4 regions of the Pseudomonas sp. DR48 genome follow, and region 3 is predicted to be linked to each of the others. Evidence: predicted binding sites of a transcription regulator. Region 3 holds the regulator's gene; each other region holds the start of a gene.

Region 1 (3,231 bases), 2.3 Mb from region 3:
TTTGACCGTCAACCAGACGGCGATCACGCCGAGGGCGGCGGCAAACAGTTCAAGCCCGGACATGGGGGTTCCTTGGGGAAATCGAAGAGGGGGCGGATTGTACCGGCAGGCGCTGCCAAGTAGAACCGCCTGTAGCAGCTGCGGCAGCTGCTACAGGCGCATTGCTATACGCGAAACTGCTTGAGCAATCCGTTCAACTGCTCGCTCAAGTCCTTGAGCCGAACGCTGGCCATACTCGATTGCTCGGCCGCCAATGCCGTGCTGTGGGACAACCCAGCAGCCTGGGTGACGTTCTGATTGATGTCTTCCACTACATGGGCTTGCTGCAAGGTCGCACTGGCAATCGAGGCGTTCAGGCCATTGAGGTTGCGCAAGGCTTGCCCGATCGCATTCAGGCTGGCACCGGCCAGGCCTGCCTGTTCAATGGTCAGTTGCGAGGCGCGGCTGCTGTCGCCGATCACTTTGACCGCTGCTTCGGAATGGTTTTGCAGGCGTTCGATCATCGACTGGATCTCTGCCGTGGACTTTTGGGTGCGCTGGGCCAGCAGGCGCACCTCGTCGGCCACCACTGCAAAGCCACGACCTTGCTCACCGGCCCGCGCCGCTTCGATCGCCGCGTTGAGCGCCAACAGGTTGGTTTGCTCGGCGATGGAGCGGATGACCTCCAGGACACTACCAATCTGTGTGCTTTCAGCGGCCAGGGTGCGAATCACTTCGACAGCTTGATCGATGGTGCCGGACAGTTTGTCGATCTGCTGCAAGCTGCCATCAATGTTGATTTGTCCCTGCTGCGCCTGAGATTCGGCATCGCGCATTTCGCTGGCCGCATGCTCGGCGTTCTTGGCTACATCCTGCACGCCATAAGTGACTTCGTTGATCGCGGTCGCCACCAGCTCCATTTGCTGGGATTGTTGCTGGCTGCGTTGCTGGGCCTGAGCCGCGTCGTTGCCCAGTTCGCTGGATGACTGGCCCAGCTCGCTGGCGGAGACTTGCAATTGACTGATCACCCCTCGCAGCTTGGCGGTGAACGCATTGAAGTGGCGAGCCAGTTGAGTGACTTCATCGCGGCCGTGGGTGTCGAGGCTGCGGGTCAGATCGCTCTCGCCGCTGGCGATATTGGCCATGGCGTTCACGGTGTCCTGAAGCGGGCGCACGATGCTGCGCGCAATCATGATCACCAGCAATGCCATGATCAGCGCAATCACCAGGCCGACGACAGAAGCCTTCCATACCTGGCCATAGAACTCGGCCTGCATGTCATCGATGTAGACACCCGAACCAATCACCCACCCCCAAGGTTCGAACAGTTTGACGTAGGAGGTTTTCTCGACCGGGGCGCTGGCACCCGGCTTCGGCCAGCGGTAGTTGATCGTGCCGGCGCCCTTGGCCTTGGCGACGGCCACCATTTCGTTGAACAGCGCAAAACCGTCCGGGTCGCGGATCGCCGAGAGGTTCTGGCCATCCAGTTTTGGGTTGGCCGGGTGCATGATCATCACAGGCGTCAGATCGTTGATCCAGAAATAGTCATTCTGGTCATAACGCAGCCCGCGAACGGCCGACAGCGCTTGCTTCTGTGCAGCCTCGCGGGTCAGCGTGCCGGCCGTTTCCAGGTCATGGAAGTAGCTTAAAATGCCGCTGGCAGTCTGCACCACGTGCTGGGTTTTCTGAGCCTTGCCCAGATAAAGGTCGTCGTGGATCTGCTTGAGCATCAGCACGCCCAGCGTCAATAGCATCACCACCGAGACGATCAAAATAAGCCACAAACGTCGGCTGATCGACACATTACGCAAGCTGTTCATAACGCTGTCACTCCGGTTCTTGTTCTTGTAATAAACGATGGTCAGCATCCAACCACGCTTTGGCCTGTCGGGCATATGCGACCCAAGTCTCATGACGCGGCAGCGTTATCGTGGCTTGTCTGATAGGATTTCGGCCCCGCGCGAAGAAACCTGAATCCAAGTTGATTTTTCACGGGATTTTTACCGGAGTGTCTGGATCCTCTGCGCGCGGACTTCAGCTACGCTTGGCGCAGTCAACGCTTAAAAAAATTAATGGGGCATGCCTTTTCGCATTGCCTTTGGGGGATTGATGGATCTGTGGACCGCCTTTCAGGCATTGATTCTTGGGGTTGTAGAAGGGCTGACAGAGTTTTTGCCCATTTCCAGTACCGGTCACCAAATCATCGTGGCGGATTTGCTCGACTTCGGTGGCGAACGGGCGATTGCGTTCAACATCATTATTCAGTTGGGGGCAATCCTGGCGGTGGTATGGGAATTTCGCCGCAAGATCCTCGACGTGGTGACCGGTTTGCCGACGCAACCCAGCGCTCGCCGGTTTACTGCCAACCTGCTGATCGCCTTTATGCCGGCCGTGGTGTTGGGCGTACTCTTTTCCAACCTGATTCATGAATACCTGTTCAACCCGATTACCGTCGCAACGGCGTTGGTCGTGGGCGGGATCATCATGTTGTGGGCCGAGCAGCGTCAGCATGAAGTGCACGCTGAAACCGTGGACGAGATCACCTGGAAAGACGCATTGAAAGTCGGCTTCGCCCAGTGCCTGGCGATGATTCCCGGTACTTCGCGTTCCGGCTCGACCATCATTGGTGGCTTGCTGTTCGGCCTGTCGCGCAAGACCGCAACCGAGTTCTCGTTCTTCCTGGCGATGCCGACCATGGTGGCTGCGGCGGTGTATTCGGGCTTTAAATACCGTCACCTGTTCGTGCCGGCGGATTTGCCGGTGTTCGCCATCGGCTTCGTGACCGCGTTCATCTTCGCGATGATTGCCGTCAAAGCCTTGCTCAAGTTCATCGCCAGCCACAGCTATGCCGCGTTTGCCTGGTATCGCATCGTGTTCGGCCTGCTCATCCTGGCCACCTGGCAGTTCGGTTGGGTCGACTGGGCCGCGGCGCGGCCATGAGTGACTCCAGCGCGCGCAACAACCCCGGACGCCGGTCCGGGGGAGAGCGGGTCCAGTATCCACAGTTGAAACTGTTGGTGTTTTTGATCCTGTGCGCGCTGCCGCTGACCGGCTCGGTGCGGTTATGGTTGCGCGGGGTTTCGCTGATTCCCCTGGCGGCCTACGGCATCGTCAGCGTGCTGGCGTTCGTTCTGTACTGGAGTGACAAGCGCAAGGCGCGCGCCGACAGTTGGCGCACCCCGGAGAACGTCTTGCACGCGGTGGAACTGGCGGGCGGCTGGCCGGGCGCCTTGCTGGCCCAGCAAGTGTTTC
Region 2 (3,231 bases), 2.4 Mb from region 3:
GGCGTTTTCATTGGCGCGTTGGGTGAAAGCGGCGGTTTCAGCCGCGTTCTGCGCGACGCTTTCAGCGGTCGAGCTCATTTCGGTGATCGCGGTGACGGTCTGGTCGGTCTCCGAGGCATGACGCACCAGAATCTGGCTGGTGTGGGCGGAGGTGCGCTGCAGGTTGTCCAGGCTGGACGCCATGGCGCCTGTGGCTTGCGTGACTTCGCCGATCATGTTCTGCAAATAGATGATGAACGCGTTGACCGAATGGCCGATGGCGCCCAGTTCATCTTCGGCACGGATGGTGATGCGTTTGGTCAGGTCAGCGTCGCCGGCGGACAGTGCGTCGATGTTGGCCTTGAGGATTTTCATGCGTTGGATCAGTTGGCGAATTGCATAGACCTGCAGCAACACCAACAGGATCACCATCGGAATCTGCAGCAGGCTCAAGGTGCTGAGCACGTCGTCGCGCTGGGCGGTAATCAGTTTGGTCGGCAGGGCGGTGGCGAGGAACCACGGCGTGCCTTCGATCGGTCGCATGAAGAAGGTGCTGGCTTCGCCGTTGTTGTCGAATTCGACCCGTTGCGCTTGATCACGGTTTTGCAGGCCGGCCTTCACTTGACTGGCGAAGGGCGAGTTGCCGGCCAGTTCACTGATGTTCTTCAGCACAATCGGCCCGCTGATCCGCGAGCTGTTGCTGATGATCTTGCCATCGGCTTCGACGATCAGCATTTCTGCGCCGAGGTCTTTTTCCTTGCGCGCGATCAGGTCATTGAAGAAGCCCAGGGTCACGTCAATGGTCGACACACCGTACGCGGCGCCATTTTTCTGAATGGCCATGGCGCAGTTGGTGCGCGGCTCGGCGCTGGCGTCATCTTTATAGGCAGCCGCCCAGGCGCATTGGCCGCGCGGGGTTTGCATGCCGCCCTTGTACCAGCTCTGGTCGTAATAGTTGGGGGCGGCGTCGCTGTTCCAGAAGGTGTTGACTGCCAATTTGCCCGAGGCATCGCGGTGCCAGAAGGTGCTGAACTTGTTGCGCCCGGCCTCACGCTGGCCAGGCAACGGCCAGATCCCGCCGCCAAAGACTTTCAATTCGCCGTACTGATCAACCAGGCCGGGCAACACCGTATCGATCGCCGCACTGTCGAGCAGGGGAATGGTCTGGGTGATGCTGCGCTGTTGCGCCTGCACCTTGTTCAATTCGCCCTGGATTTGCTCGGCGACTTCGGCAATGCGATTGAGGGCCACCTGTTCTTCGGTGTGGCGAAGTTTCGGGGCGACCAACTGGCTGATGCCGACGACTGTCAGCACGGACAGCAGAAGAATGAACAGGACCAGAAACAGGGTGTAGCGAGCCTGGATGGTGCGGAATGCGGGCATGGGACCGGTCCTTGTGCAGCGTTCTTATTGTGGTTTTCGCGATGAAAATCGGCGCTTCATCGGGCTATCGGCCTGCTGATGGCGAGCTTTAGGTACGGACGTGCAAGAAGGAGGGAAGGTGACGGACGGTTCGGGCTGGCGGGTATCTGTTTTGATACAAATAAACTAACCAAGACGTACAAACATGCGGATTAGTTAGCTATGCCAATTTCCGGAAGTTGGCATAGGCCAATGAAACAGGGCCGTTGCGGCTTTGTATCTGAATTGTACGAGAATTGTAAAAAACACAAATAACTGTTGGTGTGGCTAGTTGCCAGCCTGATACTCGCCCGCACTAAAAGTGGTTTAAACAAGGAGTTTGTATGGTCACGCAGTCGGGAGTTCATTCATGACTATCGGCCTAACCGGTGGCTGGACCGCCAAGGCAGGACTACTGGTTCAGAACACGGGCGGCGGCAAAGTTGTCTCTCAAAGCGCCCGAGTCAGGGAAATGCTGGCGCTGGTGGGTAATAATCCAAACGTGCTGAATACGGCGAAAATGGATGAGCTGAAAATCCACCGGAACGTAAAAGGTTTCGACCCGGAAAATGTATCGGCCAAACAATTGGGCAATCTCAGTGCCTTCCTGAGAGACAGAGGGCTGATTTCCGACATTACGGCGATGACGCTGATGAATGCCGGTGACAAGTTCGACCGCTTCGGCGTGCAAAGTGACCCGGATGCCAAGTTTAATGCCCTGGCGTATTTCGCCACGCAACTCGACACCATCCAGAGCAACAGTATCAAGGGCGACAAGTACGCTGCCGGGTTGATCCCGGAATACAAGAAGGCAATCTACGTCCTGCAGAACCTGCAAACTTACGGCAAGGGCAACGGGACGACAGTGCCGACTGACAAAGGCGTTAAAAGCAAGGCCTGACGCAGTACTGGCCCACTCGGGTTACGGGTGGGCCAGATGGCTGTTAGCGGTCGAGCAACTTCATGACTTCCTCGGGATAACGCAAGCCTGCGGTGGCATGTGCGGGAAATATCGCTTCCAGCGCCTGCAACTCGTCAGGGCTTAACCTGACGTCCAGCGCGGCGACGTTTTCTTCAAGGTATTTACGCTGCTTGGTCCCTGGAATCGGGATCAGGTAGTCACCCTGCGCCAACACCCAGGCCAACGCCAGTTGCCCGGCGGTCACGCCTTTGTCCACGGCCAGGGCTTGCACCTGCTGCACCAGCAACAGATTCTTGGCGAAGTTTTCCCCTTGAAAGCGCGGGCTGAAGCGACGGTAATCGTCAGCGGCAAAGTCGTCCGGGCTTTTCAGTGCCCCGGTCAAAAAGCCACGTCCCAACGGGCTGTAAGGGACGAAAGCAATGCCCAGGCGCTGACACGCGGCCAGGCAACCGTTTTCCTCCTGATCGCGGCTCCACAGCGAATATTCACTTTGCAGTGCGCTGATCGGATGCACCTTGTGAGCGCGCTCCAGAGTGGTCACCGACGCTTCGCTCAGTCCCAGATAACGAACCTTGCCAGCTTTCACCAGTTCGGCCATCGCCCCGACGGTTTCCTCGATGGCCACCTGCGGATCGATCCGGTGCTGGTAATACAAATCCAGGGTTTCAACGCCCAGGCGTTTCAAGGTGCCGTCGATCGCCGCGCGAATGTACTCCGGCCGGCCATTGACGCCCCGTGCGTCGGGGTTCGACGGATCGCGGACGATCCCGAACTTGCTGGCCAGAAATACCTGGTCGCGTTTGCCGACAATGGCTTTGCCAATCAACGTTTCGTTGGTGTGCGGGCCGTACATGTCGGCGGTGTCGAGAAAATTGATTCCCAACTCCAGCGCACGGTGCAAGGTGGCGGTGGCTTCGCGGGTATCGACG
Region 3 (3,231 bases):
TTTTGTGGATCTTTTTCAGCCAGCATCGCTTCACGGTCATGTTCGATACCCGCAAAACGGTCTACCTGGCTGGCCATGAGCACGAGCTTGAGCAGATTGCTTTCAACTTCGGTGACCAATTGGGTCACGCGCTTGATCACCTGACCGGTGAGGTCCTGGTAATCCTGAGCCAGCAGGATGTCGTTGAGGTTGCTCGACACCGTGCGATTGTCTTCGCTGCTGCGTGTCAGGAAACCGTCGACCCGGCGCGCCAGTTCACGGAACTCTTCAGCCCCGACTTCGCGGCGCATGAACCGCCCCCAATCCGTGCTCAATGCCTGGGCTTCCTGGCTCAGGCCGTTGACCAGCGGTGTGGCGTTCTCCACCAGATCCATGGTGCGGTTGGCGGCGGCCTCGGTCAGTTTGACCACGTACCCCAGACGCTCGGTGGCATCGGTGATCTGGGAAACTTCCTCGGCTTGCGGCATGTTCGGGTCAATCTGGAAATTGACGATCGCGCTATGCAGCTCGCGAGTGAGCTTGCCCACCTCCTGATACAGGCCGCGGTCACGGGTCTGATTGAGCTCATGGATCAGTTGCACAGCGTCGCCGAACTTGCCCTTTTCAAGGCTGTTGACCAATTCGACCGCGTGTTTTTTCAGGGTCGATTCAAAATCGCCCTGTGAAGATTCGTTAGTGTCCATAGCTCCCCCGGTGACGCAGTGTCTCAACCGATGCGTTCGAAAATCTTTTCGATTTTTTCTTTCAACGCCTGGGCCGTGAAGGGTTTGACCACATAGCCGTTAACACCGGCCTGGGCCGCTTCGATGATCTGCTCGCGCTTGGCTTCAGCGGTGACCATCAGCACTGGCAGGTGCTTGAGCTTTTCATCGGCGCGCACGTGGCGCAGCAGATCGATGCCGGTCATGCCAGGCATGTTCCAGTCCGTTACCAGAAAGTCGATGCTGCCGCTGTTGAGAACCGGAATGGCAGTAGTGCCATCGTCAGCCTCGACCGTGTTGGTGAACCCAAGATCACGCAACAGGTTTTTTATGATCCGCCGCATCGTTGAGAAGTCATCAACGATGAGGATTTTCATGTTCTTGTCCAATTCGACCTCCAAGCAGTCTTAAACGCGCCCAGCACCTGGACACGCCATTTCAATCAATCCGGCAATGCACTCGATGACTGTCTGGAGCACAACAAATCGCGACCGGTGCAGCTAATCCCGCACCGGTCCCGCTCGCAGTGTCCCCACACTGCCTTCAGCGCGCTCGCCACTCCCCCAAACGCCCCCGCAAGCGGGCCGCGCACTGGCTGTGTAACTGGCTGACCCGGGATTCGCTGACCCCAAGGACCTCACCGATTTCCTTGAGGTTCAGCTCTTCGTCGTAGTACAGCGCCAACACCAGTCGCTCACGCTCCGGCAAATTGGCAATCGCGTCCGCCAGCGCCGCCTGGAAGCGTTCATCTTCCAGATCGCGTGACGGTTCCAGATGTGCACTCGCGCCATCCTCGTGCAGCCCTTCGTGTTCGCCGTCCTGCAACAGATCGTCGAAACTGAATAACCGGCTGCCCAGGGTGTCGTTCAAAATCCCGTAATAATCGTCGAGACTCAATTGGAGTTCGGCCGCAACTTCGTGATCTTTAGCGTCACGACCGGTTTTAGCTTCAATCGAGCGAATTGCGTCGCTGACCATGCGGGTATTGCGGTGGACCGAACGTGGTGCCCAGTCCCCCTTGCGAACTTCATCGAGCATCGCGCCGCGGATTCGAATGCCCGCGTACGTCTCGAAACTCGCGCCCTTGCTGGCGTCATATTTGGTCGACACTTCAAGCAGGCCGATCATGCCGGCCTGGATCAGATCTTCAACCTGAACACTGGCTGGCAGACGTGCCAGCAGGTGGTAAGCAATGCGTTTGACCAGTGGCGCGTAACGCTCGATCAGCTCGTACTGCGCGTCACGTGCCGACTTCTTGTAGAGGTTGTAGCCACTGGCTGTCATAGGACGGGTCCTGCGGTCTGTTGCACGAGACGCTCAACGAAAAACTCCAGGTGCCCACGCGGGTTGGCAGGCAACGGCCAGGTATCGACCTTCTGCGCAATCGCCTTGAACGCCAGGGCGCACTTGGAGCGCGGGAAGGCTTCGTAGACGGCGCGCTGCTTCTGCACAGCCTTGCGTACGCTTTCGTCGTAAGGCACGGCGCCGACGTATTGTAGGGCGACGTCAAGGAAGCGATCCGTGACCTTGGTCAACTTGGCAAACAGGTTGCGACCTTCCTGCGGGCTCTGCGCCATGTTGGCCAGCACGCGGAAGCGGTTCATGCCGTAATCGCGGTTCAGTAATTTGATCAGTGCGTAGGCGTCTGTGATCGAAGTCGGCTCGTCGCACACCACCAGCAAGACTTCTTGCGCGGCGCGAACAAAACTGACTACCGAGTCACCAATACCTGCAGCTGTATCGATCACCAGGACATCGAGGTTGTCGCCGATGTCGCTGAAGGCCTGGATCAGGCCGGCGTGTTGAGCCGGGCTCAAATGAACCATGCTCTGGGTGCCGGACGCGGCCGGGACGATGCGGATGCCGCCGGGGCCCTGCAACAGAACGTCGCGCAGCTCACAGCGGCCTTCGATCACGTCGGCCAGGGTACGTTTGGGTGTCAGTCCCAGCAGGACGTCGACGTTCGCCAACCCCAGGTCGGCGTCCAACAGCATGACGCGACGGCCGAGCTCAGCCAGGGCCAGTGACAAATTCACTGACACGTTAGTCTTGCCGACGCCACCCTTGCCGCCGGTCACCGCGATCACCTGTACGGGATGCATGCTGCCCATGTTATTTCTTTACCTTGTCTTGCATAGACGGAGGCCACATTACTGGCTGCGCGTTCACAAACGGAACAATGCATGGCAGACCATCGATGTAGGTACGAAAACTGTTCATTACTACCTCAGCCAACCTGCTTGGTCGGACTGTGGTAAATATCAGCGAACATGTCAGCCATGGCTTCTTCGCTGGGTTCTTCCTGCATTTGCACGCTAACGGCGCGACTGACCAACTGATGACGACGCGGCAGATGCAAATCATCCGGAATCCGCGGGCCATCCGTCAGGTAGGCCACCGGCAATTCATGACTGATTGCCAGGCTTAACACCTCTCCCAGACTTGCCGTTTCATCCAGTTTAGTCAGGATGCAGCCAGCGAGCCCGCAGCGTTTGTAACTGTGATAAGCGGCCGTTAGAACCTGTTTCTG
Region 4 (3,231 bases), 3.2 Mb from region 3:
CGTCGTCGAAATGGTCTTCACTCACGCGTGTTCCTCCAGCAGGCGCCAGCGCAGTTTTTCACCGGCGCGCAGCGGGATGACAGTCAGCTCGCCGAAAGGCAGGCTGGTTGGGGCGGTCCACTCATCGCGGACCAGGGTAATGCGATCGGTGTTCACCGGCAGGCCGTAGAAACGCGGGCCGTTGAGGCTGGCGAACGCTTCGAGCTTGTCCAGCGCGTTGCGCTGTTCGAAGGCTTCGGCGTACATCTCGATGGCGGCATAAGCCGTATAGCAACCGGCACAGCCGCAGGCCGCTTCCTTGGCATGCTGGGCATGAGGCGCCGAGTCGGTGCCGAGGAAGAACTTGTCGCTGCCGCTGGTGGCGGCATCGAGCAGGGCTTCCTGGTGGGTATTGCGCTTGAGGATCGGCAGGCAATAGAAGTGTGGCCGAATCCCGCCCACCAGCATGTGGTTGCGGTTGTACAGCAGGTGATGGGCGGTGATGGTTGCGCCAACATTGGCCGAAGCCTCGTTGACGAACTGCACGGCGTCAGCGGTGGTGATGTGTTCGAACACCACTTTGAGCGTCGGGAAACGCTCGACCACACGACGCATGTGCTCATCGATGAACAGTTTTTCGCGATCGAACACGTCGACATCGCTACGGGTGACTTCGCCGTGAATCAGCAAGGGCATCCCGACCTCGGCCATGGCCTCGAGTGCAGGGAAGATCTTGTCGATACTGGTGACACCAGAGTCCGAGTTAGTCGTCGCGCCGGCCGGGTACAGCTTGGCGGCGTAAACGAAACCGCTGGCCTTGGCCTCGCGAATTTCCTCGGGTTGGGTACGGTCGGTCAGGTACAGCACCATCAACGGTTCGAAGCGACTGCCAGCCGGGCGTGCAGCGAGAATCCGCTGTCGATAGCCATCGGCTTCAGCGGCGTTACGCACCGGAGGTACCAGGTTGGGCATGATGATGGCGCGGCCAAAGGTGCGCGCAACATCGGCAACGGTATTGGTCAACACGGCACCATCGCGAAGATGGATATGCCAGTCGTCGGGACGCAGCAGGGTCAGGCGGTCGGACATGAGGGGATTCCAGGCGGGTCAAACTGAGGGGAATGCTACCGGAAAAGACTCTTCCAGGCACTCGCTATCAAGTTTTGAAGGAAGCTTCCGATATCCAGTAGTACGCCGTAAACATGCGTGTGTCGGTCTTTTTGTTGTAGAAGCCAGTGGAGCCTCCCGTGCGCCAGCGTTATTTAGCCTTGCTCAGTGTGTTTGCCAGCCTTCCCGCAATGGCGCTCACTTTCCAGACGCGTCTGGAGAGCATCGAGTGGACGGTCGAAGGTGACAAGTTCGAATGCCGCCTGAGTCAGCCGATCACCGATTTCGGGTCGGGTGAGTTCGTGCGCCGTGCTGGCGAGCAGGCGACGTTTCGTCTCAAATCCTACAACGCGATGATCGGCGGCGGTTCTGCGACCCTGCTGGCAGCGGCTGCGCCGTGGCAACCGGGACGTGGCGACATCAACCTGGGGTCGGTGCGAATCGGCAGCGGCAATGTGCTGTTCAACAGTTCGCAAGTTCAGGCCGGGCGCCTGATCAGTGGATTGATGGACGGCCGCAGCCCGGTCATCCGGCATTCCTCCGGCGACGGTCGAGTGTCTGAGGTGCGCCTGTTGCCGGTCAAGTTCAGCAAGGCCTTCAACGACTACCAGGGTTGCGTCGCAAAATTGCTGCCGAAGAATTTCGAACAGGTCAAACAGTCCGAAATCGGCTTCCCGGGTGAAGGTGTTGACCTCGATGCGCGGGGCAAGGCCCAGTTGCAGGTGATGCTGGAGTTCATGAAGGCCGATCCGACGGTCAATCATATCGAGCTCGACGGGCACTCCGACAACAGCGGCAATCGTCTGACCAACCGCGAATTGTCACGCCGTCGGGCGTTGGCGGTGATGGATTTTTTCAAGGCCAATGGCATTCAGGAATCGCAGATCACCCTGCGTTTCCACGGTGAGCGTTATCCTGTGGCACCGAACACCAGCCCCGCCAACCGCGCGAAGAATCGCCGGGTCGCGGTGCGCCTGGAGCGGGTCGCCCCGACCGAGAAAGTGGCGCCTCAAGTCGCGACGCCCGGCAGCGCTGCCACGACCTCCTGAACCCGCTGAAATCGTCGCTCGCTCGACATAATCTGTCGCTTCGTCGTCATAAGCTGTCGCGCCTCTGTAAATTATTTCGTATGACCGGTAGACTTCACGGCTTTCCGTAGAACCCCGTGGAGTGATGGCATGGCGGACGTAAACAAGGTCGTTCTGGCGTATTCCGGCGGCCTGGACACTTCGGTGATCCTCAAGTGGCTGCAGGATACTTATAACTGTGAAGTCGTGACCTTCACCGCTGACCTGGGTCAGGGCGAAGAGGTCGAACCTGCACGCGCCAAGGCACAAGCCATGGGCGTCAAAGAGATCTACATCGACGACTTGCGCGAAGAGTTCGTGCGCGATTTCGTTTTCCCGATGTTCCGCGCCAACACCGTTTACGAAGGCGAGTACCTGCTGGGTACTTCCATCGCTCGTCCGTTGATCGCCAAACGCCTGATCGAAATCGCCAACGAAACCGGTGCTGACGCCATTTCCCACGGCGCTACCGGCAAAGGCAACGACCAGGTTCGTTTCGAACTCGGTGCCTACGCCTTGAAGCCAGGCGTAAAAGTGATTGCTCCGTGGCGCGAATGGGACTTGCTGTCCCGTGAAAAGCTGATGGATTACGCTGAAAAGCACAACATCCCGATCGAGCGTCACGGCAAGAAAAAATCCCCGTACTCGATGGATGCCAACTTGCTGCACATCTCCTATGAAGGCGGCGTGCTGGAAGACACCTGGACCGAGCACGAAGAAGACATGTGGAAATGGACCGTCTCTCCGGAGAAGGCTCCAGACAAGGCGCAGTACCTGGAACTGACCTACCGCAACGGCGACATCGTGGCACTGGACGGCGTCGAAATGACCCCGGCCACCGTGCTGGCGACCCTGAACCGTATCGGTGGCGAACACGGTATCGGCCGTCTCGACATCGTCGAGAACCGTTACGTGGGCATGAAGTCCCGTGGCTGCTACGAAACCCCTGGCGGCACCATCATGCTGCGCGCTCACCGTGCGATCGAATCGATCACCCTGGACCGTGAAGTGGCTCACCTCAAAGACGAGCTGATGCCTAAATACGCCAGCCTGATCTACACCGGTTACTGGTGGAGCC

Evidence for each region. The regulator FliA, encoded in region 3, starts transcription of late flagellar genes. The targets are predictions, from matches to a motif close to CTAAAGTTTNNNNNNNNNNNGCCGNTAA.
Region 1: a site for FliA is predicted at 1,927-1,954, ahead of K5K95_RS27350 (methyl-accepting chemotaxis protein). Genes of this name have one in related genera too.
Region 2: a site for FliA is predicted at 1,427-1,454, ahead of K5K95_RS27590 (methyl-accepting chemotaxis protein). Genes of this name have one in related genera too.
Region 4: a site for FliA is predicted at 1,135-1,162, ahead of K5K95_RS02495 (flagellar protein MotY). Genes of this name have one in related genera too.

The regions. Positions count from the first base shown of each region.
Region 1 covers NZ_CP081946.1:6,063,269-6,066,499, reverse strand. Annotated here, with positions in the region: gene pnuC (nicotinamide riboside transporter PnuC) at 1-63, opposite strand, end outside; gene K5K95_RS27350 (methyl-accepting chemotaxis protein) at 165-1,799, opposite strand; gene K5K95_RS27345 (undecaprenyl-diphosphate phosphatase) at 2,089-2,919, shown strand; gene K5K95_RS27340 (DUF1294 domain-containing protein) at 2,916-3,231, shown strand, end outside.
Region 2 covers NZ_CP081946.1:6,114,249-6,117,479, reverse strand. Annotated here, with positions in the region: gene K5K95_RS27590 (methyl-accepting chemotaxis protein) at 1-1,362, opposite strand, end outside; gene K5K95_RS27585 (hypothetical protein) at 1,751-2,281, shown strand; gene K5K95_RS27580 (aldo/keto reductase) at 2,325-3,231, opposite strand, start outside.
Region 3 covers NZ_CP081946.1:3,736,059-3,739,289, reverse strand. Annotated here, with positions in the region: gene K5K95_RS16870 (protein phosphatase CheZ) at 1-683, opposite strand, end outside; gene K5K95_RS16865 (chemotaxis response regulator CheY) at 707-1,078, opposite strand; gene fliA (RNA polymerase sigma factor FliA) at 1,245-1,985, opposite strand; gene fleN (flagellar synthesis regulator FleN) at 1,982-2,812, opposite strand; gene flhF (flagellar biosynthesis protein FlhF) at 2,929-3,231, opposite strand, start outside.
Region 4 covers NZ_CP081946.1:536,488-539,718, reverse strand. Annotated here, with positions in the region: gene rnt (ribonuclease T) at 1-25, opposite strand, end outside; gene pyrC (dihydroorotase) at 22-1,068, opposite strand; gene K5K95_RS02495 (flagellar protein MotY) at 1,227-2,135, shown strand; gene K5K95_RS02490 (argininosuccinate synthase) at 2,265-3,231, shown strand, end outside.